DNA from 4 places in the Planococcus massiliensis genome. Region 2 is predicted to be linked to each of the others. Evidence: riboswitches for the same ligand, from Rfam matches in the RefSeq annotation. Region 2 holds a riboswitch; each other region holds the start of a gene.
What was found. Region 2 has a riboswitch for S-adenosylmethionine ahead of BN1080_RS13285 (transporter substrate-binding domain-containing protein). Riboswitches for the same ligand answer to the same signal wherever they lie in the genome.
Positions count from the first base shown of each region.

Region 1: linked by a shared signal. The riboswitch ahead of ssuE (NADPH-dependent FMN reductase) and the one ahead of BN1080_RS13285 (transporter substrate-binding domain-containing protein) in region 2 are both predicted to bind S-adenosylmethionine.
Region 3: linked by a shared signal. The riboswitch ahead of metK (methionine adenosyltransferase) and the one ahead of BN1080_RS13285 (transporter substrate-binding domain-containing protein) in region 2 are both predicted to bind S-adenosylmethionine.
Region 4: linked by a shared signal. The riboswitch ahead of BN1080_RS11385 (methionine ABC transporter ATP-binding protein) and the one ahead of BN1080_RS13285 (transporter substrate-binding domain-containing protein) in region 2 are both predicted to bind S-adenosylmethionine.

Region 1 covers NZ_CCXS01000001.1:620,565-626,506, forward strand. The annotation lists gene BN1080_RS03120 (dicarboxylate/amino acid:cation symporter) at 166-1,410, shown strand; gene BN1080_RS03125 (hypothetical protein) at 1,515-1,784, shown strand; gene BN1080_RS03130 (hypothetical protein) at 1,968-2,537, shown strand; gene BN1080_RS03135 (MGDG synthase family glycosyltransferase) at 2,539-3,651, shown strand; gene BN1080_RS03140 (DedA family protein) at 3,672-4,262, shown strand; SAM riboswitch class I at 4,304-4,412, shown strand; gene ssuE (NADPH-dependent FMN reductase) at 4,512-5,057, shown strand; gene BN1080_RS03150 (LLM class flavin-dependent oxidoreductase) at 5,089-5,942, shown strand, end outside.
Region 2 covers NZ_CCXS01000001.1:2,658,887-2,664,828, forward strand. The annotation lists gene BN1080_RS17380 (NAD-dependent epimerase/dehydratase family protein) at 1-195, opposite strand, end outside; gene BN1080_RS17385 (NAD-dependent epimerase/dehydratase family protein) at 192-563, opposite strand; gene BN1080_RS13280 (DUF4256 domain-containing protein) at 742-1,299, shown strand; SAM riboswitch class I at 1,399-1,507, shown strand; gene BN1080_RS13285 (transporter substrate-binding domain-containing protein) at 1,638-2,486, shown strand; gene BN1080_RS13290 (amino acid ABC transporter permease) at 2,547-3,230, shown strand; gene BN1080_RS13295 (amino acid ABC transporter ATP-binding protein) at 3,246-3,995, shown strand; gene BN1080_RS13300 (hypothetical protein) at 4,045-4,476, opposite strand; partial or broken gene nhaC (Na+/H+ antiporter NhaC) at 4,568-5,812, opposite strand.
Region 3 covers NZ_CCXS01000001.1:2,214,270-2,220,211, forward strand. The annotation lists gene BN1080_RS10935 (LLM class flavin-dependent oxidoreductase) at 1-769, opposite strand, end outside; gene BN1080_RS10940 (alpha/beta fold hydrolase) at 792-1,595, opposite strand; gene BN1080_RS10945 (gamma carbonic anhydrase) at 1,699-2,208, shown strand; gene metK (methionine adenosyltransferase) at 2,256-3,452, opposite strand; SAM riboswitch class I at 3,653-3,766, opposite strand; gene pckA (phosphoenolpyruvate carboxykinase (ATP)) at 4,004-5,596, shown strand; gene BN1080_RS10960 (alpha/beta hydrolase family protein) at 5,666-5,942, opposite strand, start outside.
Region 4 covers NZ_CCXS01000001.1:2,283,693-2,289,634, reverse strand. The annotation lists gene BN1080_RS11410 (acyl-CoA dehydrogenase family protein) at 1-699, shown strand, start outside; gene BN1080_RS11405 (arsenate reductase family protein) at 792-1,145, shown strand; gene gcvH (glycine cleavage system protein GcvH) at 1,223-1,603, shown strand; gene BN1080_RS11395 (ribonuclease M5) at 1,764-2,102, shown strand; gene BN1080_RS11390 (thioredoxin family protein) at 2,108-2,419, shown strand; SAM riboswitch class I at 2,468-2,571, shown strand; gene BN1080_RS11385 (methionine ABC transporter ATP-binding protein) at 2,659-3,684, shown strand; gene BN1080_RS11380 (methionine ABC transporter permease) at 3,677-4,345, shown strand; gene BN1080_RS11375 (MetQ/NlpA family ABC transporter substrate-binding protein) at 4,382-5,197, shown strand; gene BN1080_RS11370 (dicarboxylate/amino acid:cation symporter) at 5,393-5,942, shown strand, end outside.

The DNA of each region.
Region 1 (5,942 bases), 2.0 Mb from region 2:
GATGAATCAAGGGTATTACGAGGTAAGCAGTAATCTGGAAAAAGTGTTTTCAATAAATATTACATAAATATACGGAATTTTTATTACAACCTAATGATATTTTACTGTAAAATTTATTGGTTTTCGGGTAAACTGAACTCTACTCTAAAAAAAGGAAGATGATAGATGAAGAAAAAAAGCTTAACTGTAAAAGTTTTAACTGGATTGGTCTTAGGGGCAATTGTCGGTTTACTCATCAATTTGTTTGCGCCTGGCTCATTTGAGACTTTAAATACATACGTATTTGTCCCTGTTGGACAAATCTTCTTAAGTTTGATCAATATGCTCGTTGTTCCGTTAGTTTTCTTTTCCATTGTCCTTGGGACGGCGGGTCTTGGGGATCCGGCAAAATTGGGGCGCATCGGTTTGAAAACGATTACTTACTTTCTAGTGACAACGACAATCGCTATCGTGATTGGCCTTTCGCTGGCATCAGTAATTCAACCAGGGCTTGCTGGCGATTTTGATTTACAAGGGGCCTCTTTTGAATCTGAAGAAGCGCCATCAGTAGTCGATACTTTATTGAATATTATCCCATCCAATCCGTTAGCTGCGTTGACGGAAGGCAACATGCTGCAAATCATTGTTTTTGCCGTTTTTATTGGTTTGGCTTTAACGGCGTTAAAAGAAAAAACGTCTGGTTTGCTTAAATTGATGGAGCAAGGCAATGAAGTGATGATGTATTTGGTCGGAATCGTGATGAAGTTCGCTCCGTACGGTACATTTGCATTGATTGCAACAGCTGTCGGTTCGCAAGGATTTTCAGCGATGAAAGCGATGGGAGCTTACATGCTGGTCATATTGGCAGCATTAGCACTTCATGCAGCCGTTACTTATGGCGGGACAATCGCCCTTTTAGCTAAGAAAAATCCGATTTGGTTTTTCAAAAAGTTTGCTCCTGCTATGACTGTCGCATTCAGTACGTCAAGCAGTACGGCTACCCTGCCGGTTTCGATGGAGGTAGCTCAAAAAGATTTGGGTGTTCCGAAGTCAGTCAGTTCGTTTGTGCAGCCGCTTGGCGCAACCATCAATATGGATGGGACAGCGATCATGCAAGGCGTAGCAACGATGTTCATCGCGCAAGCTTACGGCATCGATTTGACGGCTATGGAACTGGCGACAGTTGTCTTGACTGCGGTACTCGCAAGTATCGGTACAGCAGGGGTTCCTGGAGTCGGCCTTATCATGCTTGCGATGGTATTGAGCAGTGTAGGCCTTCCGGTAGCAGGAATCGGTTTGGTAATCGGGATTGACCGTCTATTGGATATGACCCGAACTGCGGTCAATATTTCAGGCGATGCGGCATGTGCCGTTTATGTAGCAGAAACTGAAGGCAAGAGAGAGATCAGGAAACAAGAAGCAGAAGCGTAAAAAATGACAGCCTCCTTTCGTTTTGCGGCGAAAGGAGGCTGTTTTAAGTTATCTGAACTTTTGATGATATACTGTCTTTAAAAGCAGAAGCAGGAGGCGAAGAGATGAACGATATCTGGAAAATCCGATACAAATTGCACAATATCCGGGTAGAGAAAAATTTAAGGAGCCAAAAGCTTTATGTAGATGGCGTTCTGCAGGATGAGCAAATCGGTTTTGCCCTGAGTTCAAGATTGTTCGGCAAGCTGAAAAATGAAGACGGAGAAACAGAAGATATTAAAGTTTCCATCGGCATCAAGTGCCTGGAAGCACAATGTTTGATTTTTATAGGAGAAAAATTGATTTATTCCACCAAAGTGCAATGGGAAGGCTGAAGAGAGATGCAGATATGCATCTCTTTTTTTCTTTGGATGAATCAGAATTGCTTACATCTATCTACGCCTCAAGTCCTGCAAGGAAAAAGTCCAGCGCCCGATGCTGTTATTTTCTGCTGAGGCTAAACTGAGAATAACTTATTAAACGTTGCTGGGACAGGCAGCTTAAGAGGAGATGAAGCAATGGATGTCTATATTATTTTCACGGATACCAAAACTCCTTTATCGAAAATGATCAAAGCGTATACACGCCATCCTTACAGTCACGTATCGTTAGCGTTCAGTTCTGATTTGACAGAGGTGTACAGCTTTGGCAGAAAAAATGCAGACAATGCTTTTAACGGCGGCTTTGTAAAAGAGGACATGCACAACCATCTATTTCAGCGTGCACATTGTGCAATTTTCAAATGCCCGGTTGATGCTAAGGGGCTCAAAGCGATGAAGAACTTCGTGTTTGCCATGGAACAGGAGCGCGACCGCTACAAATACAATGTGGCAGGATTGTTTGGAGTGGTGGTGAAACGCGGGTTCGGAGGCGAGAATTCGTTTTTCTGCTCCCAATTTGTAGCAGAAGTGCTGCGTCAAGGCAGAATCGAAATTTCGCAAAAGCCTTCCCGATTAATGATGCCGCGAGATATTTTCTGTGCGGATTTTCTGCAGCTTGCTTATAGTGGCCCCTTATCGTCTTATCCGCCATTGGTTTCTGAACAGCCATGCAAAATGGAAAATACTATGTTGATGGAGGCTCTATAACATGAAAAAAGTACTGATATTTCCGCTATTGAACAGTATGCCTTCCGGCCATCATCAAGTGGCGGAAGCAATGAGTGAATTCATCCGAGACCATACTGGGGAAGTCCAATGCAAAAAGGTGGATTTATTGAGCGAATGGAATGCAAAAGTGGAATCGGTAACTGTTAAGGCCTACTTAAATTGGATACGGAGAGCACCCAATTCGTATGCATGGATTTATCGGCAATTTGCCTATAAATCGTCAAAAGAAAAGAGCCATAAAACGTATGAATGGCTTTTCATGAAAAAAGTCAGCGAGATTTTAGAAAGGGAAAAACCCGATTTAATCATTTGCACACATGGGTTTCCGTCGATTTTCATCAATAAGTTGAAGAAACAAGGAAAATGCAAAGTCCCTTGCCTGAATGTGTACACGGATTTTTTTGTGAATGATGTATGGGGAAGAGAATGCATCGAATATCATTTTGCTCCAAACGAAGCGATAAAAGGAGCGTTATGCCAGCGCTATGGAATTCCGGAAAACCGTATTTTTGTGACAGGCATACCGGTAAGTGAAAAGTTCAGCCGTCAGGAAGAGCGGCATTCCACTAAACGGCTAACCGTTTTAGTTTCCGGAGGAAGCACGGGACTGAGCGAAGTCTTGAACCAGCTGGATGAAGAGGTTAACGAGGAAAAATGGAATTTTCAAGTTCTATGCGGAACCAACAAAAAACTTCAGCAGAAAATTACCGCTTTAAACCATCCGGCGATCCATGCGATCCCCTACATTTCTTCAAAGGAAATGATGAATGAGCTGTACAGCAAAGCGGATGCTCTTGTGACAAAACCGGGAGGCGTCACCGTCAGCGAAGCGCTGCGGAAAGAGTTGCCGATTTTTATTCCGGCGGCTCTTCCGGGCCAGGAGGAAATCAATCTGGCTTACTTGCTGGAGGAAAAACTGGTGTTTGCAGTGCCTGAAGGACGCAGGCTGATGGATTTTCTAGACGAAACTTTGGCGGATGAGGAAGCCATTGGGCGTTTCCAGAAGCGCATTAAAGCTTATAAAAATTCTTTGAGCCTGAAGAACTCGGATGAAATTTACATGGAGCTCGAAAAGATTTTAGTGGGCAATTAAAGGACTGGAGAGTGGGCGGTATGATTGAAGGAATACTGGCTTTTCTCGAAAGTTTGGGGATGAAAGGATTATTCAGCGTCATGTTTTTGGAAGGATCTTCTTTGCCGTTTCCTGGAGTGGCGCTGGTGATAGCTTATGGCGGATTATTGAATCACGACTTGCCGGCCACCGCTTGGTTGTCGGCAGGACTGGCAGCTTCGTACAACCTGGCGTGTTTGATTCCCTATTTCCTGGGCAATAAATTCCAAAACATCTTTCAGAGAAAATTCCATAAAGGGTTAAAAAAAGCATCCGATTTGTTTCGCCGCTACGGCATATGGAGCATTGCGATTTCGCGGCCATTCGGCATCGGCAACTACATTTCCTATTTGGCTGGCATAAGTAAAATTCCGCTTGGAAAATATGCGGTGCTGACTTTTATCGGCATTTACCCGTGGTGTTTTGCTATGCTCCGCATTGGGCATTATTTTAACGGGAATTATGAGGCGTTTACATCTTTTATGTCAGCCAGTCCAATTCCCATTTACGGCTATCTGGCTGCTGCCTTGGGAGCAGCGGGCATTTGGCTGTATCTGAAAGCGAAGAGTCAGAATAATAAATTTAAAGCTTGACACCCCTAATCCCTAGTATTATGATAGGCATTAATCGAATAAACTTATCCAGAGAAGCCGAGGGACTGGCCCGTTGACGCTTCAGCAACCTCTGACATTGTCAGAAAGGTGCTAACTCCAGCAAGAAGATTTTTTCTTGAGAGATAAGGACAGGACCTATTAGATTTAATGGCCTTCTTTTCTTGATATCGAGAAAAGGAGGCCATTTTTCATTTTTGAATAAAATTTTAATCAGAGAGGAAGAATCAGATGAGTGAAGTTGTAATTTTATCAGGCAGCCCTTCAAAGGACTCCAGATCTGAAACAGTATTAAAGCATTTAGGAGGGTTATTGGAGAGGAAAGGAATTTCGGTCACCCATATTTCAGTGAGAGACGTTCTGAAAGACGATTTGTTCGAAGGGCGTTTCGATAGTCCGGCTATCGATGAAATCAGCGCGTTAATCCACCAGTCACGGGGCGTTATTGTAGGATCACCCGTCTATAAAGCAGCCTATTCAGGTGTGCTAAAAGCATTGATTGATCTCTTGCCGCAGGATGTTCTGCAAGCGACTCCGGTCTTGCCGTTGATGACGGGAGGCAGTTCCGCTCACCTTTTAGCGCTTGAATATACATTAAAACCGCTGCTTGCGAACTTGAAGGGACAAAATTTGAAAGGAATCTACTTAGTCGACAGCCAAATTGATAAAACGAATCCGCATGAGCCGATCATTGAAGCCCAAGTGGAGCAGCGTTTGAAAAAACAGCTGGATTATTTCTTGGAGATTATTGAAAGACAGCCTGTCACGAGCGCTTAAAACGAAAAGGATTTTTGAGGAGGAGAAGCTATTGGCGAAAAAACGGATTTACTTGAACGCTTTTGACATGAATTGTGCCGGCCATCAATCCCCAGGATTATGGACACATCCAGAAGATCGCTCTCATACGTATAAGACGAGCGAATATTGGATTGAATTGGCAAAGCTTTTGGAACGCGGCGGTTTTGACGCCATTTTTCTGGCAGATGTACTCGGAACCTACGATGTTTATAAAGGCTCACGCGATGCGGCAGTGCGGCAAGGTGCACAGTCTCCGGTAAACGATCCTGCGTTAGTCGTGCCATTGATGTCTGCCGTGACAAAACATTTAGGCTTCGGCGTTACCGCTTCGACGACTCACGAACATCCTTACACATTTGCGCGCCGGATGTCGACATTGGACCATTTGACGAATGGCCGCGTCGGCTGGAACATCGTCACTTCCTATTTAAAAAGCGCTGCGCTCAATATCGGGCTGGAGGATCAAGTGAAACACGATGAACGCTACGATATCGCGGCAGAATATTTGGAAGTCTGCTACAAGCTGTGGGAAGGCAGCTGGGAAGAAGACGCCGTTGTTTTGGACAAAGTGAATGGCATCTACGCCGATCCGGAAAAAGTCCATGACATCAATCATGAAGGGAAATATTATAAAGTGCCCGGCGCCCATTTAACGGAACCTTCCCCGCAGCGGACGCCAGTCCTGTATCAGGCGGGGGCATCCAAAAAAGGAGTGGAGTTTGCCGGACAGAATGCAGAATGCGTCTTTATCGGGGCGCCGACCATCCAAGCCGCAAAGCGGTCAGTGGATAAATTGCATGAGCAGATCGAACGTGCAGGCCGGTCCCGTGAAGAAGTGAAGATCTTAACGATGCTGACGCCGAT
Region 2 (5,942 bases):
CAACACCTCACCGCCTTTTGCTACGCGGTTAACCCAGTACGTAAAACGGTCCGTGAAATCATGAGGGCCGACAATAAGTCCCGGCCGGATATTCAGGGCACCTTCCGGAAATGCACGTTCCACTTCTTGTTCACACAAAAATTTCAACTCACCGTAATGTTCATTGATGGCAACTTCCGCCTCTTTTGTTTTCAATTCTCCCAGCTTTCCGCTGAAAGCCGGCCGACTGCGTGTTCTTCATTTATCCCCGGAGATTCTAAATCGATGTAAACCGATGCGCTTGAAATGAATGTGTAATGTCCTACGGATTTTGCCAGCAGTTCCGCAGATTCCTGAACGGACCATGGAAGATAGCCGGATGTGTCAATAACGGCGTCCCATCTCCGCCCCTTCAACGCTTGTAAATCCCCGTACCGGTCGCCGATCAATTTCTCCACTTCTGGAAACAAATCCGGATTCGCTTTCCCTCTATTGAATAAGGTCACTTCATGGCCGCTGCTGAGAGCCGCCTCGGTCAGAAATCGCCCCATAAAGCGGGTGCCTCCAAGGATCAAGATATTCACGTACACTCCTCCTTCAATTTACTGAATGAAAAACGATCTGCTTTCCTGCTTCTTTTATTCTGCAAAAGCTCCAGACAATCCTCTACTGAAAATAAAATAGATGCACCTCTCCAAAACCCTGCTGCTTTCTTATATACTAAAACCAACAATAGCAAAACCCATTAAAGGAGGAATTAGCATGAGCAAGCAATTATCACCCGAACAACGCGAAGCATTTCTCAACACGTTAAAAGAGCGGTTCGAGAAAAACATCACCCGCCACGAAAATTTCGAATGGGCCAAAATCCAGGACAAACTGGAAGCGAATGAAGACAAATTATGGTCGCTCCATGAAATGGAACGGACTGACGGCGAACCGGATGTCGTGGATTATGACGCTGCAGCAGATGAATTCATTTTCTTTGATTGCTCCGCAGAAAGCCCGACTGGCCGAAGAAGCGTCTGCTATGACCCGGAAGCATTGGAATCGCGTAAGAAAAACAAGCCTGAAAACAACGCGGTCGGCATGGCGGCGGACATGGGCATTGAATTGCTGACGGAAGAGCAGTACCGAAAGCTTCAGACGCTAGGGAAATTTGATATGAAGACATCGAGCTGGGTGCAGACTCCTGCTGAAATCAGAAATCGCGGCGGCGCCCTTTTCTGTGATTTCCGCTACGGGCAAGTGTTTCTGTATCATAACGGAGCGGATTCGTATTATGCCGCTAGGGGATTCAGGGGATCGTTGAACGTTTAACAACTTCTAATAAAAAATAAGATGAGGTTTATCAGAATTTTGTGTTGACGGTAAAATATAATGATGATACAGTTGTCAACATAGTTTAATAGCAATTTGTTCTTATCATGAGAGGTGGAGGGATTGGCCCTACGAAACCTCGGCAGCGGGCTCACTTTAGAGCACTGTGCCAAATCCAACAAGCTTTGATTAGCTTGAGAGATAAGAAGAGCAGAATATCAATGTGATGTCGCATGCCTGCCTCTTCTTATAGAAGAGGCTTTTTGTTTGCCCTCATATCTGGAAAATTCTATTAACTTAAAACCAAGTAAACCAATAGAAAAGGAAGGTGCAAAGACATGAAAAACACCAAACAGCTTTTATGGCTCGTCGCAATTACAGTAATCGGTTTATTTCTAACTGCATGCAGCAGCAATGAATCTTCAAATGAAGTGAATGCTTCAACAGAAAACAAGGAACAGAACACTTGGGATCGAATTGAAGAAGCAGGCAAAATCGTTGTCGGCACAGAAGGGCTTTACTACCCGATTACCTATCACGATGAAGAAACAAAAGAATTAACAGGATATGATGTAGAACTTGCTCGTGCCTTAGGAGAAAAGCTTGGATTGGAAGTTGAATTCAAAGAAATGGAATTTGACGGATTGCTGCCAGCTCTTCGCAATGGCCAAATTGATATTGCCGCGAATGATTTTTCGATTACCGACGAACGCAAAGAGATATTTGATTTCACGATTCCAGTCAAGCATTCATATGGTTCAGCCATTGTCCGTGAAAGTGACAACTCCGGCATTGAATCAGTAGAAGATTTGAAAGGCAAAAAAGTCGGGGGGTCCGCGACCAGCAATTACTCAAAATTTGCTCAAGAACAAGGGGCTGAAGTGATTGTCTACACAGGCTCTGACACGGTGCTTCCAGAAATCGTCAGCGGCCGCGTCGATGCTACGCTAAATGACTATCTTGTCTTGTTGCGCTCACTTGAACAGTTTGATAAACCGGGATTGAAACTGGCTGAAGATGTTAGATTCTCATTCAGCAGCAGTGCTATCGTAATGCCGAAAGATAGCCCGGAGCTGAAAGGAAAACTTGACGGTGCTATTGAGGAGCTTCTTGCTGATGGCACATTGAAAGAAATTTCAACTAAATTTCTTGGTGCTGATGTAACACAGCCGCTTGAAGAAGAATAAACATTTTTTGAGGAATCCTTGGATTCCTCTTTTCTAGATACTAAGTAAAGGAGTCTTCCAATGGCCGACTTTAAATGGAAATATCTTTTTAATGTAGAAATCGCAATTGATTCTCTTCCTTTTATTCTGGAAGGAGCTTGGCAAACCATCTTGATTGCACTGGTCAGCCTAGTATTTGCTTTGATCCTCGGTTTATTTGTAGCCCTTGCCCGAATGAACCGCTTTATCGGACTGTCTCTCCCAGCCCGGCTTTTTATCTCCTTTATGCGCGGCACTCCGCTTTTGGTGATGCTGTTTATCCTGTATTTCGGCTTTCCCATGATCGGCATTGAAATGCAGCCGCTTACTGCTGCCATTATCGGCATCAGTATTCATTTTTCTGCCTATACGGCCGAAATTATCCGTTCTGCCATTTCTTCTGTATCGAAAGGACAATGGGAAGCTGCTGAGACGCTTCGAATGAGCTATTGGCAAACTATGACGCGCATCATTTTGCCGCAGGCAACGCGCATTGCTTTGCCTCCACTATCGAGCACTTTCATGGATATCATCAAAGGAACTTCGCTAGCGATGGTCATCACTGTTTCTGAAATGTTCTACCGCGCTAAAGTGGTGGTCGGGCAAACTTATGAAAGCCTAACCTTATATATTCTCGTGGCACTCATTTACTGGTCCATTTGCATCCTCGTCACCTTACTTCAAGATTATTTAGAGAAAAAAGCAAATCGCTATGTCACTGCATGATAGGAGGTTTCCAAATTGATCAAAGTTGAAAATTTAAGCAAGCAATTCAAACAGGTAGAAGTCTTGAAATCCATTTCATTGGAAATAAAAAAAGGCGAAGTTGTCAGCATCATTGGCCCATCCGGTTCTGGCAAAACAACCTTACTGAGATGCCTGAATCTCTTAGAAACGCCTTCAGGCGGTTCACTTCAAATCAATAATGTCCATGTTTCATTCACTGGGAAAACACCAAGTAAAAAGCAAAAAGTTGATGTTCGCCAATTTTCTGGTATGGTCTTTCAGCATTTTCATTTATTTCCGCATAAAACCGTGATTGACAATATTATTGAAGCACCGCTTGTCGTGCAAAAACGGAACAAGCAGGAATTGGTGCGTGAAGCAGAAGGATTACTGGAAAAAGTTGGACTTTTGGAACATAAAAACCAGTTTCCGGAACAATTGTCGGGCGGCCAAAAGCAACGGGCGGCGATTGCCCGGATTCTCGCACTGAAACCGGATCTCTTATTATTTGATGAACCGACTTCTGCATTAGATCCTGAACTTGTTGGCGAAGTGTTGACGGTCATCCAAGAGCTCGCGTTAGAAGGACAAACCATGGTTATCGTAACGCATGAGATGGATTTTGCACGAGAAGTTTCGGATCGCGTCGTATTTATCGCAGATGGGCACATTGTCGAACAAGGAAAGCCCGAAGATATTTTCACAGCCCCTAGAGAAGAACGGACAAAGAAATTTCTGCAAAAGGTCTTGCTGAAAAGAGCTTAATTCATAAAAACAGCCGAACTCGTCCATCAAAGCGGAGAGCTCGGCTGTTTTAATTGGAATAAGAACAGAGCATTTTTGTACTGGGTTCATCACAAGACACCACATCAACCTGATGTTCCATACAGGCAAATGAATAATGCCGGTAGATTTTCCCTCTATTCCTCTCTTGCACCTCTAAGTTTGCATCCGTTCTTAATCGATCCATCAAATCCGACTTTTCATAGATCCGAAACGCATATCCTTGATACACTTCATGTTCCTTGGCTACTGTAAAGTCTTCAAACGTTGCCGAATAGAATGCATAGGAAGAAAAACTGATTTGCCAGCGTTCCAAAGTCTGCGGATTCCCGATGAGCAACTCCGTTTCGTTAGGGCTTCCATCGAAACGAACAGTTAATGATTTGTTTGCTCCCTTTGTCTGTTCAAACCCTTGAAAAGTAAGATGATATGCCTCTTTTTCAACCAATTCTTGATAATTCATAAGCCAATGCACCCTCCTGCCAAATCGAATAATGGGCAAAATTAATAGTTGCTTGCTGCTACGTTTCTTTCCTTAATGCCAATTACGAGAGTCAATATAAGCCGCACAAACAATGGTGAAGTTCCGTACCTTCGTCTTCAAGGGCACGCGACAAATTCTTCGGATGCAGTCCTTTATCCTGATAGGCTTTTGCATACATTCTGCCCGGCAACAGAATAGATATGTATTGTTCTGATGCAGTCGCATTCGTGAAAAACGCAGAAACGATGGTAGCCGCAATCAGGCTGCCTGCCGATTTCGCGACTTTCAATATCTGTTTTACAATTGCTTGCAGCATTCCCGTATGTTCCAATATGCCGCCAAATACCATGGCGAAAATAACCAATGAGACGGTGAACATCATCGATTCGATGCCGCCGCGGTTAAACAGTTCATCCACCATTTCATTGCCGGATGACATCACATAACCATCATGAAGCGCATTGATTGCATTTCCGACATTTCCGCCTTGAACGAAAATCTCACAAAGAAAACCTAAAACTACCCCAACTATCAACGCAGAAAGCGCAGGTACCTTCATGATCACCAGCACAGCAATCGCAACCGGCACCAACATTAGCCATGGTGAAATAATGAAATTGCTGTTGAGCGCGGTTAAGTTGCCTTGAATATTTTCTTCATCCACATCCGCTCCGCCGAACTGCCGGCCAAGCACAAAGTAGACAATCAAAGCCAGAACAAGTCCTGGAATCGTCATATACGTCATATGTTCAAACAGATTCGTCCCTGTCACACCTGCCGCCATATTGGTCGTATCCGACAACGGCGACATTTTATCGCCAAAATAAGCACCCGAAATAACCGCCCCCGCTACCATGGCAGGCGCGATTCCCATACTCATGCCAATTCCCATGCCGGCAACTCCGATCGTGCCCATTGTTGACCATGAGCTCCCGATGGCAAAAGCGACGACACCGCAAATAAGGCAGATTGTCACTAAAAAGAGGGATGGAGTAATGATTCGAAGTCCATAGTAAATCATCGTAGCAATCACACCGCCGCCAATCCATGAAGCAATGATCATTCCCACCACGATGATGATCAATACTGCCGGAAGCGCCAAACGAATGCCTTTATAAGCGCCTTGTTCAATCGTTTTCCATTTATAGCCGAGCCACTAAGCGATAAATGCGGCAACGACACTGCCCGCAGCCAGCGGAATATGCGGGCTGCCTTCAAATAAATTAATTGTGACCGCCATAATAGCTATCATGGTAACGAGTGGAATAAGAGCTAATAGAAACGGTATCTCAATATCTTGTTGTTTTTTCTTCATTCTATGTACTCCTAGCTTTTTAGAGTCTGAACTTCGGTCAACTAACGACTGAATAATTTTATGGTGCTTACGGCACTTAAATTTTATATCCCCCAAACTGCAGCAATTGTAACGGCAAAAATGAAAATTT
Region 3 (5,942 bases), 440 kb from region 2:
CGTTTGACGGCATTCCCTGTGCCCCCATAGCTAAAGACAAATCCATGGAAGATGCCACCCACTCCGCTTTCTCTTCCGTTTCTTGGCACACAACGAAAATCGCCACGCCTTGATATGGCTTTGATCCATCCTTCGATTCAAAACGTTCGCGGTAGGTTTCGGCAAAACTTTGGCCGCCTTCTCCGTTGATGAATTGGGCGAACATATAAGATAAGCCTTTTTCAGCAGCGAGTTGCGCAGAACTTTGGCTAGAGCCAAGCACCCACACAGGCGGCGCTGACTTTGTCACCGGCGTTGCTTTCATGCCATAGTAGGGATGGTCTTCCGGAATCCGGTCTTCCAAATACATGCGCAGTTCATCTATTTGAGTGGGAAAACGGTCTACATCCCGTTTCCGGCCATCATTCAGCGCGTAGCTCGCCCGCGGCATCCCGCCCGGCGCCCGGCCAACTCCGACGTCAATCCGTCCCGGGTATAAAGTTTCAAGCAGCTTAAAGTTTTCGGCCACTTTAAACGAAGCATAATGCGGCAGCATGACGCCTCCTGAGCCGAGCCGAATGGTATTGGTCACCGCCCCTAAATGGGAGATTAAAATTTCGGGTGAAGATCCTGCAAGCGTCGTTGCATCGTGGTGTTCAGAAACCCAAAATCTCGTATAGCCCCATTTCTCCGCCATTTGTGCAAGCTCTGCCGTTTCCTTCAGCGCCTGCTCGGGTGTAAGGCCTTCTGAAATCGGTGATTGGTCTAATATGCTGTAGGCTAATGCCATGTCATCCCTTCTCTCACAAAACTTATTGCACCACGTATCCTAACGAACGCAAAACATTTTTGATGAATAAATGCGAAGAAATGAAAATGTCTTCGCGTTCAGGCTCCTGGAATAAATCATGGTAGCCGTTTGTCCATTCTTTATAGCTGAATTCCTTCAGGTTCTGCTGTTTGAGCCAACGTTTCGCCATTTCTTTATCGGTGATGATGTCCCGTTCTCCTGTATGGATAAACACCGGAATATCCGGAAATGCCCCTTTGCTTTGGGCCAGCTGCTTCAAATACGATTGAAGTTCATGATACCAGCCAACTGAAATCTCAGTCCTGTAGAAAGGATCCTCTTTTTCCTGCTCGATCACTTCCTGGTTCTTGGTCAATTCTTCAATGGAAATATGGTGATTGATCTTTACCCGCGATGTTACTTTATGAAAGCCGGTCAAGGCATTCGAGAATTTAGAAGGGGTCTTGATCAATTGCAGCCAAGGCGATGTGAAAATAGCGCCGGCGATGTTTATTCTATTTTTGGAAAGCACACCCATCGCGAGAGTCGCACCTAATCCTTGGGCCACGATAAATACCGGCAATTCATTTTCCATCGCCACTTTCACAGCTGTTTTGATGGATTTCTCATATTCGTCAAACGATTCCCGGTGAGCGCTCTCATTTCCAGCATTTTCGCCATGCCCGGGCAAATCGCCCATGATGACGTGGAAGTTCGCGCCGCGCCATTGATCGATTTGCCAGGCATAGCGCAGATGATGTTCATATGCACTGTGTACAAGGACCACTACCGCTTTCGCCGGTCCGATCGATTCCCATTTCCACATGTATTGCCCCCCTTTCCTTAGCGCAGCCTGCAACGTGCATTTGACCTTTGCGCTTATTTTGATAGGATTAATATTATCTTATCTTTTTTACTGGAGGTTTTCCATGATTTACCCATTCAAAGACAAGCATCCATCTATTCATCCTTCGGCTTTTATCGCTGACCATACAACGATTACAGGCGATGTTGTAATCGGTGAAGATTCATCGGTTTGGTTCAATACCGTCATCCGCGGCGATGTCGCACCTACCATTATCGGCAAGAAAACCAATATCCAGGACCTGTGCATGCTTCACCAAAGCCCGGGGAACCCGCTGATTTTGGAAGACGAAGTGACCATCGGCCATCAAGTGACTTTGCATAGCTGTAAAATCCGCAAAGGGGCACTGATCGGAATGGGTTCCATCATCCTAGACGGAGCAGAAGTGGGAGAAGGTGCATTTATCGGCGCTGGCAGCCTTGTTCCGCAAGGCAAAGTCATCCCTCCTGGCATGCTGGCATTTGGGCGGCCGGCAAAAGTGGTGCGCGAGCTGCGCGAAGAAGACATCGAAGACATGCAGCGCATCGTCCGCGAATACGCTGAAAAAGGCGCTTACTATAAATCGCTTCAATAGAAAAAAAGACGGCTGAGCAAAATTCGCTCAGCCGTCTTTTCTCTTTATTATTGGGCGGATTGCTCTTTCAAAGCAGCTGCTTTGTCCGTGCGCTCCCACGGAAGGTCGATATCCGTGCGGCCGAAGTGGCCATAAGCTGCCGTTTGTTTGTAGATTGGACGGCGAAGATCCAACATTTTGATGATGCCTGCTGGGCGAAGATCAAAGTTTCCGCGCACAAGCTCAATCAATTTGTTTTCTTCTACTGTGCCTGTTCCAAATGTATCAACGGCAATTGATACGGGATGTGCGACGCCGATTGCGTAAGCAAGCTGCACTTCACAGCGTTCAGCAAGGCCGGCTGCGACAATGTTTTTCGCTACATAGCGAGCGGCATAAGCTGCCGAACGGTCCACTTTCGTTGCGTCTTTCCCGGAGAAAGCTCCGCCGCCGTGGCGTGCATAGCCACCGTAAGTGTCTACGATGATTTTGCGTCCTGTAAGGCCGGCATCTCCTTGTGGTCCGCCGATAACAAAACGGCCAGTCGGGTTAATGAAGTATTTTGTTTCTTCATCGATCAAGTGTGCAGGAACCACTTCGTTGATGACATATTCTTTAAGATTGCGCTGGATTTGCTCAAGCGTCACTTCTGGGTGATGCTGCGTCGAAATGACAATCGTATCTACACGCAATGGTTTATTGTTTTCATCGTATTCGATCGTTACTTGCGTTTTCCCATCCGGGCGCAAGTAAGGAAGAATTTCTTCTTTCCGCACTTCTGCAAGGCGGCGCGCCAATTTATGCGCCAAAGCAATCGGAAGCGGCATGAATTCTTCGGTTTCGTTTGTTGCATAGCCGAACATTAAGCCTTGGTCCCCTGCTCCGATATCGTCCATTTCTTTATCTGTCATTTGGCCTTCACGCGATTCAAGCGCTACATTGACTCCGGCAGCAATGTCCGGTGATTGTTCGTCAATCGCTGTCAAAACGGCACTTGTTTCAGAATCGAATCCGTATTTTGCACGGGTATAGCCAATTTCGCGAACGGTTTCACGAACGACTTTCGGAATGTCAACATACGTAGAAGTCGTGATTTCTCCTGCGACTAAAACGAGTCCAGTCGTTACGGTTGTTTCGCATGCAACGCGTGCATTTGGGTCTTCTGATAAAATGGCATCCAAAATGGCGTCTGAAATCTGATCGCAAATTTTATCCGGATGCCCTTCTGTTACTGATTCTGACGTGAATAATCGACGGTTTGTCAAAATGTGTTCCTCCTTAGATCCTGCGAGATTGCTCTCGAAATTGATACGGTACTCGTTTCCCATGTCAAGTCCGTTCCCAAAAGGGATTGAACTTTAAGCCGTTGTGGCTCTTGCACACGAGGATTAAGGGCAAAATTTCATAAAAAAATCCCTTCCATCATTTGCATGAGGAAAGGAGAAATCATCAGCAGCACCTTTCACTCTTATCATCCAAGGCCTAAAAGCCTTGCTACAGGTTTGGCACCATCGCTGCAAATCGCAGCAGGTTGCCGGGTTTCATTGGGCCTGACCCCTCCACCAGCTCGGAATAAGAGTATCCGTTCAATTTTTCATCATACGGAATGTGCAAAGCGATGTCAACGTTTTAATGACCATCCGTTTGAATAAAAGATATTATAGGTTTATTGGCCTTCAAAAAGCACATTATTTTCGTTTTTTTCGATTCCACCCGTTATTAGTATAGACTATTTAATACAATGTGTTATACTAATCTTCGAATATACATCCTCCCCATTCGCAATGGGAATAACCGAAAAGGAAGGTACATATAAATGAATCCAGTGAATATTAAAAACAACCTAAAGGATCTTTTAAATGGCCAAAACGTGCACGTCCAATTATCAGTTCCACAATTAGTGGAAGCTGCAACATCCCGTGGGGAAGCGGTATTGACTCGAGAAGGCGCTGTAGCAGCTGAAACCGGCAAATATACAGGCCGCTCGCCAAAAGATAAGTACATCGTTGATGAAGCGATTTCGAGAGACAAAATAGACTGGGGCAATGTCAATCGCCCGATTTCTTCTGAGATTTTCGAGAATTTGTATGCGAAAGTCATCGACCATTTGAAGCAAAAAGATGCGTTATATGTATTTAAAGGCTTTGCCGGCGCAGACCACGAATCACGCTTGGCGATCCAAACCATCAATGAATACGCGTGGCACAATCTGTTTGCGCATCAACTATTCATTCGCCCGACAAAAGAAGAGCTGGCTGCGCACGAAGCGGAATTTACGGTTGTCTATGCACCGACATTCCATGCGGATCCTGCGGTTGATGGAACAGATTCTGAAACGTTCATCATCGTTTCGATGGAAAAGAAAATCATTTTGATCGGCGGAACAGAATACGCAGGCGAAATGAAAAAATCCATCTTCTCGATTATGAACCATATCTTGCCGGAAAAAGGCATTCTTCCTATGCACTGCTCAGCGAACGTTGGCAAAGACGGCGATGTTACGTTATTCTTCGGATTGTCTGGTACAGGAAAAACGACTTTATCCGCAGACGGCGACCGCAAATTGATCGGCGACGACGAGCACGGCTGGTCGGATAACGGCGTTTTCAATATCGAAGGCGGCTGCTATGCGAAGACCATCAATTTATCGCGTGAAAACGAACCGCAGATTTATGACGCGATTCGTTTCGGATCGGTTCTTGAAAATGTTGTAGTGGATCCGGAAACGCGCATCCCTGATTATGACAATGGTTCCCTAACTGAGAATACACGAGCAGCTTATCCGATTCAAGCAATCGATAATATTGTAGACCCGTCTGTAGGCGGACACCCTAAAACGATCGTGTTCTTGACGGCGGATGCATTTGGCGTCTTGCCTCCGATCAGCAAACTATCAAAAGAACAGGCGATGTACCATTTCCTAAGCGGCTATACATCGAAGCTTGCCGGTACAGAACGCGGAATCACGGCACCTGAAGCAACATTCTCAACATGCTTCGGTTCACCATTCCTTCCGCTTCACGCAACGGTGTATGCTGAAATGCTGGGTGAGAAAATCGACGATCACAATGTCGATGTTTTCCTAGTGAATACAGGCTGGACTGGCGGCGAATACGGCGTCGGAAACCGCATGAAGCTTTCTTACACACGGACGATGGTGCGTGCAGCCATGAAAGGCGAATTGCACAACATTGAAACCGAAAAAGAAGCAATTTTCGGCTTGGAAATTCCAAAAGAAATTCCAGGAGTTCCGACTGAAGTGTTAAATCCGCGCCATGCATGGGCAGACAAAGAAGCATACGATCAAAAAGCAAAAGAACTTTCATCTAAGTTCCAAGAAAACTTCAAAAAGTTCGGCACAGTTGATCCAGCGATCAGCCAACTTGGCGGACCGGCTCCACTGTCATAAGCAAAAAAACGGAAAGAAGCTCTCCAGTTAATATGGAGAGCTTCTTTTTTATTTCCTGGTTCCAATCGGTCAACTTTTTTCCTGCTCTTTCATCCATATAGTCAATGCCTTTGCCACTTTGCGGTTCGCTGCCGGCGGGAAGAAATGCGTGTATTCCGGGAAATACCAGGTTTCATGCGGTTGATCATTCATCTTCAACGCTTCTTCCAATAAATAGGCCTGCGCAGGAAAAACATTTTCATCTTGCAGCCCGTGAATGATTAAGAATGGCATATGTGCTTCTTCAATCCGAAGCAATGGATTCCGTTCTTCAAACGCAGTCAAGGCTGTGTTTGGGGTACCGCCG
Region 4 (5,942 bases), 380 kb from region 2:
TTCTTCGGAACGGAAACTTTGGATTATATCGTCGATGAAGGCGTACAAATGCACGGTGGATACGGCTTTATGCAAGAGTACGAAATCGAGCGCATCTACCGCGATTCGCGCATCAACCGTATTTTCGAAGGAACAAACGAAATCAACCGCTTGCTTGTACCGGGAACGTTGATCCGCAAAGCAGTCAAAGGCGAACTTCCATTGCTTCAGCATGCACAGCAATTGCAGGAAGAATTGCTGATGATGATGCCGGAAGAAATCGGCACAGAAGCTTTGGCGCAAGAAAAATACTTGGTGAAAAATGCCAAGAAGATTGCGTTGCTGGCAGCAGGCCTTGCAGCACAAACATTCGGCACGAAACTTGAAAATGAGCAGGAAGTGCTTGTCAATATCGCGGACATCGTAAGCAACGTTTTCGCGATGGAATCTGCAGTGCTTCGCACAGAAAAAGCGATTGCAGCTTCAGGCGAAGAAAAAGCCCAGCAAAAATTGCTTTATACGCAAATCTATTGCCAAGAAGCGTTTGATAAAATCGAAAAAGACGCGAAGGAAACATTATTGGCTGCAATCGAAGGCGACAACCAGCGCATGATGCTTTCAGCGCTTCGCAAATTGACGCGTTCAACGCCTTACAACGTCATCGCGAAAAAACGCGAAGCGGCGGTAAAATTGATCGAAGCGGAAAAATACGTCGTGTGATTTTTTGTAAAGCGCAGCTTGCGGGCTGCGCTTTTTTTCTCGTCGACCATCCGCCTTTATTTTGGTAAGCTTGTGGAAAAGGAGGTTTCTATATGATTACCTATTACGCTTATCCAAAATGCACAACGTGCCGCAAAGCGAAAAAATGGCTGGAGCAGAACGGCGTGGAATTCAATGAGATCCACATCGCTGAAAATCCGCCGTCAAAAGAAGAGCTAAGAAAGATTTATGAGAGCAGCGGCATGGAATTGAAGAAATTCTTCAATACTAGCGGCATGATCTACCGATCGCTTGGCTTGAAAGAAAAGTTATTCAATATGTCCGAAGACGAACAGCTGGAATTGCTGGCATCTGACGGCATGCTGATTAAACGTCCGCTGGCTTTTGACGGCCAGAAAACGACGCTTGGGTTCAAGGAAGCGGATTATCAGAATGCTTGGCTCTGACGCATTTGAAATCTTGTATTTCAATGGGGTTTATGTCAAACTGAAATTGAGTTAACTACATATCTGGAGGGATTTCGATGAGTACACCACAAGAACTTCGTTATTCAAAAGAACATGAATGGGTAAAAGTAGAAGGCGGCACTGCCCGCATTGGCATTACGCATTTTGCACAAGCTGAACTTGGCGATATCGTTTTTGTTGAGCTTCCGCAAATCGGCGACGAAATTAAGAAAGATGAGCCATTCGGCAGCGTTGAATCGGTAAAAACGGTATCAGAATTATACGCACCAATCAGTGGACGTGTCATCGAAGTGAACGCGGAACTCGAAGACAATCCGGAACATGTGAACGAGTCTCCATACGAACAAGCATGGATGGTGGTAATCGAATCTCCGAATGAAGCTGAAGTTGGCGAATTGATGACTGCAGACCAATACAAAGAAATGATCAATGAATAAAATCAAAGCGCCTTTTCGGGCGCTTTTTTTCATCCCCAAATTTGAATAGGCAGGATCCTAGAACAAATCCAGCAATCGTTTTATAATAAGATGTATGAACTCATGCTTAAAAGCTTTTGCAAATTGAGGCAGCTATCTACTTCCTGTGAGGTGTAGTCTTATGGAAAAGGTGATCGTGGTCGAAGGGCGCAGCGACAAAACCCGAATTGCACCGCTCATTGCAGAACCCGTGACGATTCTATGCACAAATGGTACAGTAAGTGCGTCAAGGCTTGAAGAATTGCTGCTGCCTTATGAGGATCTGGATATCATCATTCTGGTAGACGCGGATAAATCAGGTGAACAGCTCCGGAAACTAGTTAAACGGGAATTTCCGGAAGCCCGGCATTTCTATATCAACCGAAGCTATAAGGAAGTGGCGGCAACACCGATCCGGATCTTGCTGGACGTACTGATTTCAGCAAATGTTCAAGTCAATAAGCTAGTAACCGAGGGATGAACAAGATGAATGAATGGACACATAAAGAATGGCTGAAAGAAAAGAACACCCATCAATCAGCCGCTTACTATTTATATACGCCCATGTGCGGCACCTGCCAGGTTGCTTCTAAGATGATGGATGTCGTCAAAGAACTGGTCCCGAATGTCCGCTTGGGCAAAGCGAATTTAAATTATGTACAGGAAATTGCTTCTTTGTATCAAGTCGAAAGCGTGCCATGCCTCCTCATTACAGAGAATGGCCGATTGAAGGAAAAGATCTATGCGTTTCATTCGGTGCCTTTTTTATACGAAAAGTTAAAAACGGTTGACGAATAAACCCCTGCATGGTAAATTGAATTTCTGATTACTAATTAAATAGCGTAACTCTTATTAAGAGTGGTGGAGGGAAGTGCCCTATGAAGCCCGGCAACCGTCATGAAAATGAAATGGTGCCAAATCACACAAAGTCTGACTTTGGAAGATGAGAGAACGGTTATCGTGTTATTGCACGTTCACCCTTCTGCTCAATGGTGCGCAGAAGGGTTTTTTATTTTTGGGGGCAGGAGTTGTAAAAGATGATTGAATTGAAAAAACTATCGAAGGTATTCGATACAGGAAAAGGGGCCCTTACCGCCGTTGATGATGTGGACTTGTCCATTGCAGCCGGTGAAATTTTCGGCATCATCGGCTATAGCGGCGCCGGTAAAAGTACGTTGATCCGGTTATTGAACGGTTTGGAAAAACCATCAAGCGGATCGGTTGTCATCAATGGCCAAAACATCACGGCGATAAAAGGCAGCGAACTTCGCAAAGCCCGGCAGAAAGTCAGCATGATTTTCCAGCATTTCAACTTGCTGTGGTCGCGCACGGTCAAAGAGAATATTGAATTTCCGCTTGAAATCGCAGGTGTGCCGAAAAACAAGCGAGATGCGCGCGTGTTGGAACTGGTCGAATTGGTCGGTTTAAAAGGACGGGAAAATGCGTATCCATCCCAGCTGTCGGGCGGGCAGAAACAGCGGGTCGGCATTGCAAGAGCCCTCGCGAACGAACCGGAAGTGCTGCTTTGCGATGAAGCGACTTCTGCACTGGATCCGCAAACAACGGACTCGATTCTCGAATTGCTGGTCGATATCAACAAGCGGCTCGGATTGACGATTGTTTTGATTACCCACGAAATGCACGTCATCCGGAAGATTTGCCACCGGGTAGCTGTAATGGAAGGCGGGCGCGTAGTAGAGCTCGGCGATGTGCTGCAAGTTTTCCAGTCGCCGAAAGCAGAAATTACAAAGCGGTTTGTGGCTCAGGTGACAGATACGGAAGACTCCCAGGAAACGATAAAAAATCTGCGGAAGCTGTATCCGACGGGCGAATTGGTCAAATTGGTTTTTGTCGGCGACCAGACCGAACAGCCGATTTTAACCCAGCTGATCCGCAAGTATCCAGTCGATGTCAACATCGTGCAAGGGAACATCGCCCATACGCAGCGCGGCGCTTACGGAACCTTGGTTTTACAGATGAAAGGCTCTGCCCAGGAAATTAGCGAGGCGCTCGCTTACTTGAATGCAGAAAGCGTTCAAACGGAGGTGATGTCAAATGGTTGAATCATTATTCCCGAACGTTGATTGGGAGAACATGTGGGAAGCGACGCTTGAAACGCTTTACATGACGGCCATGTCCACGTTCTTCACATTTGTCATTGGGCTGGTTCTCGGAATCGTACTCTTTTTGACAGCACCAAAACAATTATGGGCAAATAGCATCGTCAATTGGCTGACCGGTGCATTTGTCAATATTTTCCGGTCTATTCCGTTTATTATTCTCATTATCTTATTGATTCCATTTACAAAATTCCTGATCGGCACCATTCGCGGACCGAACGCGGCTTTGCCGGCGCTGATTATCGGTGCGGCTCCGTTTTATGCACGCATGGTGTTGATTGCGTTAAAAGAAATTGACAAAGGCGTCATTGAAGCTGCGCGCTCAATGGGAGCGACCACGTGGACGATTATCCGCAAAGTGCTTTTGCCGGAATCCAAGCCGGCGCTGCTTTCAGGAATTACCGTTACCGCTATCGCGCTTGTCGGATACACGGCGATGGCCGGCATTATTGGTGCCGGTGGACTGGGGACTTTGGCTTTCCTTGATGGATTCCAACGGAGCCGTGAAGATGTCACGCTGATGGCGACAATTTTGATCTTGGTGATTGTGTTTGCAATTCAATTTATCGGCGATTGGATGACCACTCGTTCAGATAAGCGTTAACCATAAAACATTTTAGAAAAAAGGGAGATCACAAACATGAAGAAACTTGTAGCAGGAACATTACTATCCGTACTGGCATTAGCGGGCTGCGGAAGCGACAACGGCGGATCAAGCGAAGAGTCGAGCACATTAAAAGTCGGGGCATCCAACGTACCGCACGCGGAAATTTTAGAAAAAGCCAAACCGATTCTGGAAGAGCAAGGCATTGACTTGGAAATTGAAACGTACCAAGATTACATCCTGCCAAACCAGGATTTGGATTCAGAAGAAATTGATGCGAACTACTTCCAGCACATCCCGTACTTGGAGTCTCAAATTGAAGAATTCGGCTATGATTTTGAAAACGCCGGCGGCATCCACATTGAGCCAATCGGCGTTTATTCACAAAAGTATGCATCATTAGAAGAACTGCCTGAAGGCGCAACAATTCTAATGAGCAACTCGGTAGCCGACCATGGCCGGATCTTATCGCTTCTTGAAGCAGAAGGGTTGATCACTTTAGCTGAAGGCGTCGATAAGACAGTAGCTGAAGTGAGCGATATCGTGGAAAACCCGAAAAACCTTGAATTTGATGCAAACTACGAAGCAGCATTGATGGTTCAATTATACGAATCTGGCGAAGGCGATGCGTTGTTGATCAACTCGAACTATGCGATTGATGCCGGATTGAACCCGCTGGAAGATGCCATTGCTTTGGAAAGTTCTGAGTCTCCATACGTAAACGTGATTGCTGTTAGAGCTGGCGATGAAGACAGTGAAAACGTGAAAGCTTTGGTTGACGTATTGAAATCAGAAGAAATCCAGGATTTTATCTTGGAAGAGTGGGGCGGTTCAGTCGTACCGGTTGACTGATCACTGCCAAAAAGAAGGCCCAAGTAAAATTGAGCCTTCTTTTTTTATGGGAAATTATAGCTAAACAAAAGAAAAATATCGTTTGTAGAATAATGAAAATATTACGAGAATAGGAGAATGGGTTACAATTATGTGCGCTCTGTGCTATTTTTAGATAATAAAATATACATTTGTTCATCTAGGGAGGACAATCGCATGAAGTTTAAAATCGGCTTATTGCCGCGAATTATTTTAGCCATTGCTTTGGGCGTCTTGATCGGTTCATTTGCGCCTGAATGGATGGCGCGCATCTTTGCGACATTTACGGCCGTCTTCGGAAATTTTCTTAATTTTGTTGTACCGCTCATTATTCTTGGTTTTATCGCTCCCGGCATTGCGAAGCTGGGAAAAGGATCTGGAAAACTGTTGGGGCTAGCAACAGGCTTTGCCTATGCTTCGACAATTGTTGCCGGAATCCTTGCATTCTTTGCAGCAAGTTCCATTTTGCCGAACTTTATGGAGAAAGGTTCCATGAGCGGTGTGGACGATCCGGCAGAATCTTTGGCAACCTCTTTTATCGATATGCCGATGGAGCCGGTTTTTGGCGTCATGACAGCATTGATTTTAGCGTTTTTGCTGGGAATCGGAATGGCTTCGACTGGCAGCAAGACGATGTTCTCATTTTTCGAAGAGTTTCAGTCCATCATTGAGAAAGTAATCACTTATGTGATCATTCCATTGTTGCCGTTCCACATTTTCGGAATTT